Regions from separate parts of the Pseudoduganella sp. RAF19 genome, predicted to be linked through region 1. Evidence: predicted binding sites of a transcription regulator. Region 1 holds the regulator's gene; the other holds the start of a gene.
What was found. The regulator LexA, encoded in region 1, represses DNA repair genes until DNA is damaged. The targets are predictions, from matches to a motif close to ACTGTATNNNNATACAGT.

Region 1 (2,402 bases):
GTAACGTTCGATCATCGCGGGCACTTGCTCGCTTTGGTCCGGATGGACGATAAATACGATTTCGTAGTGACGCATGTAAACTCCCTTAAGGACTGTGAAAATAGCCCACCCTGGCGTCAAGACAGGTGTGGGAAGAGGTAAGCCCGCAAATATACCACTTTTTCCCAGCCAGCTCAAGCACCTCCCTGCTTTGCCTCAAGCCTGGCTGGCCGGCGAACAGGCATGCTGGGGCATTTTTCTTCCCTGATGTGCAGGCAGTCATCGACTGGAATGAGCAATATTGTTTTCGCGACACGAATGGAGCGCACAACAGGGAAATGATTTATACGATGTTCCAGACTGGATGAAGCCACTGCCTTCCGATCCGCATCTCAAGATCGGGGCTTGCTCCGCGTGCGCTTCGGTGCGATTGACGATGAAACACTGGCCCTGCGCCACACCGCCACAGATCGCCAGCCACAGCAGCTCGGCATTGCGCTGGTGCAGGAAAAGACGCCGGCGTCGGCGCTGTCAGTTGCCGGGCTGCCCCTCAGGTAAGGAAGGAATTCGCACCGGCTGGCGCGAGAGGATGCCGATCACGAACGCCACGCCCGTCACAAACCAGATCAGGGACGCGACCACATCAAACGTGGTCACATGCGAAGGGAATTTGATCACGGACGGTACCAGCAGCAGGCCGCGGAGCAGGCAGACGGCGGCGATCGTGCCTTGCGCCTGCGGGACAAACGGCAACCAGCGCAGGCGGCGCGCACCAGTGCCAGCCAGTGCGTACAGGGAGCATAACAGCATCAGTCCGCCGATCACCACCGAACCAAGCGGCGCCAGCGCAGTGCCGCCGCGCGCCGAGGCGACCACGGCAGGCGGCGCCTGGAAGAACGCGTACCACTCCGCTCCCAACAGAGGTGCCAGGAAATGAATCAGTGCGCCGAACAGCGCAATACCAGCAGCGAGCAAGAAAGCATAGCGTCCCATCCCGTCCTCCGAGCATTGTCGTTTCGACATTAAGCCGAAATTTTTCTCAGGATGCAACAATTTTGCTTGCATTATGGTCCACACTGTACAAAAATACAGACTGTCTATATCCACAGCACACGTACCATGATCAAGCTCACAGCACGTCAAGAACAAATCCTCAATCTGATCAGGGACGCGATCGACAACACCGGCTTCCCGCCGACCCGCGCGGAGATCGCCGCGGAACTCGGCTTCAAGTCCGCCAACGCTGCCGAAGAACACCTGAAAGCCCTGCAGCGCAAGGGCGCCATCGAGATCACTGCCGGCACCTCGCGCGGCATCCGTCTGACCGGCAGCTTCGGCGCCGCAGCATCGGGCACCGGTGCGGCAAGCAGCGCAGCAACCAGCTCGCGCCGCGCCACCGTCCATACTGACGACGACGCCCTGCCCCAGGTACCCGCCGGCATGCTGGTTTCATTGCCGCTGATCGGCCGCGTGGCCGCAGGCTCGCCTATCCTGGCGCAGGAAAATCTGGAAACCAGCTACAACGTTGACCCCAACCTGTTCTCGTCCAAGCCCGACTTCCTGCTGAAAGTACGCGGCGAATCGATGCGCGACATCGGCATCATGGACGGCGACCTGCTGGCGGTGAAGAAGACCGACAGCGCCCGCAACGGCCAGATCGTGGTCGCGCGCATCGGCAATGAAGTGACGGTAAAGCGCTACCGCAAATCCGGCTCCACCGTCGAACTGCTGCCGGAAAACCCGGACTTCAAGGTCATCACCGTCACGCCGGAAGACGACTTCGCGCTGGAAGGCCTGGCCGTGGGCCTGATGAGGACCTGGCACTAATGATCCAGCTGTACGGGAACTGCGAGTCCGGCCACAGCTACAAGGTCAAGCTGCTACTGGAAGTGGCGGGCGTGCCGCACGAGTACCAAGAGATCGACCTGCGCCTGGCGCGGGCCGATCGCCCGGAGCCCTTCCGCAGCCTGGCCAAATACTGCGAAGTGCCCTTGCTGGTCCACGACGGCAAACCGTACGTGCAATCGAACGCCATCCTGCTGCACATGGCCGAACATCTCGGCGCATGGGGCGGCGAATCGAAGGAACGCCTGGAACGCTGCCGCGAATGGCTGTTCTGGGAAGCCAACCGCATCGGCTTCTCCATGGCCCACCTGCGCTATGGCCAGAAGTTCGACGATGCCGGTGCCTATGCAGGCACCGTGCTGCCATGGTTCCGCCGCCGCTTCGATGACGATATGGTGCGCCTGGATGAGGAACTGACGGACGGCCGCCAGTTCCTGCTGGACGATCAGCCCAGCATTGCCGACCTGTCGCTTTGCGGTTACCTGTTCTGGCCTGAACAAGCCAACGTCAGCTATCCGCCGCGCGTTGCAGCCTGGCTCGATCGCATCCGCGCCCTGCCCGGCTGGCGCCACCCGTAC
Region 2 (2,402 bases), on a different contig from region 1:
GCAGGGCTTCGAGGTCGTCGCCTTCTTCCGCATAGCGCGAGAGTTTGCGCGACAGTTCCAGACGGCTGTGCTCGCGCTGCGAGAGCAGGCGCAAGGCGCGGGCTTTGAGAGAGAGGGGGGGGCGGGGCATAACAAAAACGGCGGATCGATGATCCGCCCTACGACACATTGTTGGCATGTCCAACGCATGGCGTAGGGCGGGTCATTGACCCGCCGCTGTGCGATTATTCGACGGCTTTGAGCTTCGGTGCGGCGACTTCTTCGCCGTCGTCGTTCACGACCGGCAGTGCGCGCACGCCGAGGGCTGCGCGGACCTTGTTCTCGATTTCGCGCGCCAGCGCTGGACGCTCTTTCAGGAACAGGCGGGCATTGTCCTTGCCCTGGCCGATGCGTTCGCCTTCGTAGCTGTACCACGAACCGGACTTCTCAACGATCTTGGCTTCCACGCCCAGATCGATGATTTCGCCTTCGCGGGAAGTGCCTTCGCCATACAGAATGTCGAAGTGGGCTTCCTTGAACGGAGGCGCGATCTTGTTCTTGACGACCTTGACCTTGGTTTCGTTACCGATCACCTCGTCGCCGGACTTGATGGAGCCGGTGCGGCGGATGTCCAGGCGCACGGAGGCGTAGAACTTCAGTGCATTACCGCCGGTGGTGGTTTCCGGCGAGCCGAACATCACGCCGATCTTCATACGGATCTGGTTAATGAAGATGACCAGAGTGTTGGTGCGGTTGATGGTGCCGGTCAGCTTGCGCAGCGCTTGCGACATCAGACGGGCCTGCAGGCCTGGCAGCGAGTCACCCATATCGCCTTCGATTTCCGCTTTCGGGGTCAGCGCGGCGACCGAGTCGACCACGATCAGGTCCACGGAACCTGAGCGCACCAGCGCATCGCAGATTTCCAGGGCCTGTTCGCCGGTGTCCGGCTGGGAGATCAGCAGCTCGTGCAGGTTCACGCCCAGCTTCTGCGCGTAGACCACGTCCAGCGCGTGTTCCGCGTCAATGAAGGCGCAGGTGCCGCCCATTTTCTGCATTTCGGCGATGGCCTGCAGGGTCAGGGTGGTTTTACCGGACGATTCCGGACCGTAGATCTCGACCACGCGGCCGCGCGGCAGGCCGCCTACGCCCAGGGCGATGTCCAGACCCAGGGAGCCGGTGGACACGGTCTGTACTTCCTCGATCGGAGCCGAGGCGTCCATGCGCATCACGGAGCCCTTGCCGAACTGCTTTTCAATCTGTGCCAGCGCGGCGGCCAGCGCCTTGGCTTTTTCAGATGCGGGGATTACAGCTTTTTTATCGTCCATGATGTTCTTTCGCGCAGTTGGTTGGTCGCAATTAGTCGCTACAGACGGTACTGTATAAAAAAACAGTGCTTTTGACAAGCACTGTTTTTAAATCTTTGAGGGGGATCAAAAAGTAGCTACATTAGCGTTATGCGTATTTTACTTGCCGAAGATGACAGCGTCCTTGCCGACGGCCTGACACGTTCCCTGCGCCAGTCCGGTTATGCCATTGATTGCGTAAAAAACGGGCAGGAAGCCGACACCGCCCTCTCCACCCAGGAATTCGATCTGCTGATTCTGGACCTTGGCCTGCCCAAGCTGTCCGGTCTGGAAGTGCTGCGCCGCTTGCGTTCGCGCGGCTCGCTGCTGCCGGTGCTGATCCTGACGGCTGCCGATTCGGTCGAACAGCGCGTCAACGGCCTCGATCTGGGCGCGGACGATTACATGGCCAAGCCTTTCGCCCTGTCCGAACTGGAAGCGCGCGTACGGGCGCTGACCCGGCGCGGCCAGGGTGGCGGTTCTACCGTCATAAAGCATGGCCCCCTCACCTACGACCAGGTGGGGCGCAGCGCCTATATTAATGACCAGATGCTGGACCTGTCGGCGCGCGAACTGGGCCTGCTGGAAATCCTGCTGGCGCGCACGGGACGGCTGGTGTCGAAGGAACAGCTGGTCGACCACCTGTGCGAATGGGGCGAGGAAGTCAGCAACAACGCCATCGAAGTCTATGTGCACCGCCTGCGCAAGAAGATCGAAGTGGGCGGCGTGCGCATCGCCACCGTGCGCGGGCTGGGCTACTGCCTGGAGAAGTTTTCCGCCGCATCCGGCGCTGAAGGCAAGTGAGCGAGGAAAAGGCCAGCTGGCAACAGGCGCCCGCCGCCGAAGCCAACGAAATCCAGCACTCCCTGTTCGGCGAGATCCTGGACTGGATGCTCGCCCCCCTGCTGCTGCTCTGGCCAATGAGCATCGCGATTACCTACCTGGTCGCAAAATCCATCGCCAACCAGCCTTTCGACCACGCGCTGGAAGATAACGTCACCGTGCTGTCGCAGCAGGTGCGTGAAGTGGATGGCCAGGTGATCGAGCGCCTGTCCGGCTCCGCGCGCGACATCCTGCGCG

Region 2: the regulator LexA is predicted to act here: its motif matches at 1,354-1,371, upstream of recA (recombinase RecA).

What each region holds. Positions count from the first base shown of each region.
Region 1 is NZ_JBFREF010000003.1:552,251-554,652, reverse strand. It holds gene rpsF (30S ribosomal protein S6) at 1-75, opposite strand, end outside; gene AB4Z19_RS10390 (hypothetical protein) at 511-972, opposite strand; gene lexA (transcriptional repressor LexA) at 1,099-1,806, shown strand; gene AB4Z19_RS10380 (glutathione S-transferase family protein) at 1,806-2,402, shown strand, end outside.
Region 2 is NZ_JBFREF010000004.1:304,028-306,429, reverse strand. It holds gene recX (recombination regulator RecX) at 1-130, opposite strand, end outside; gene recA (recombinase RecA) at 225-1,304, opposite strand; gene AB4Z19_RS12575 (response regulator) at 1,434-2,126, shown strand; gene AB4Z19_RS12570 (sensor histidine kinase N-terminal domain-containing protein) at 2,123-2,402, shown strand, end outside.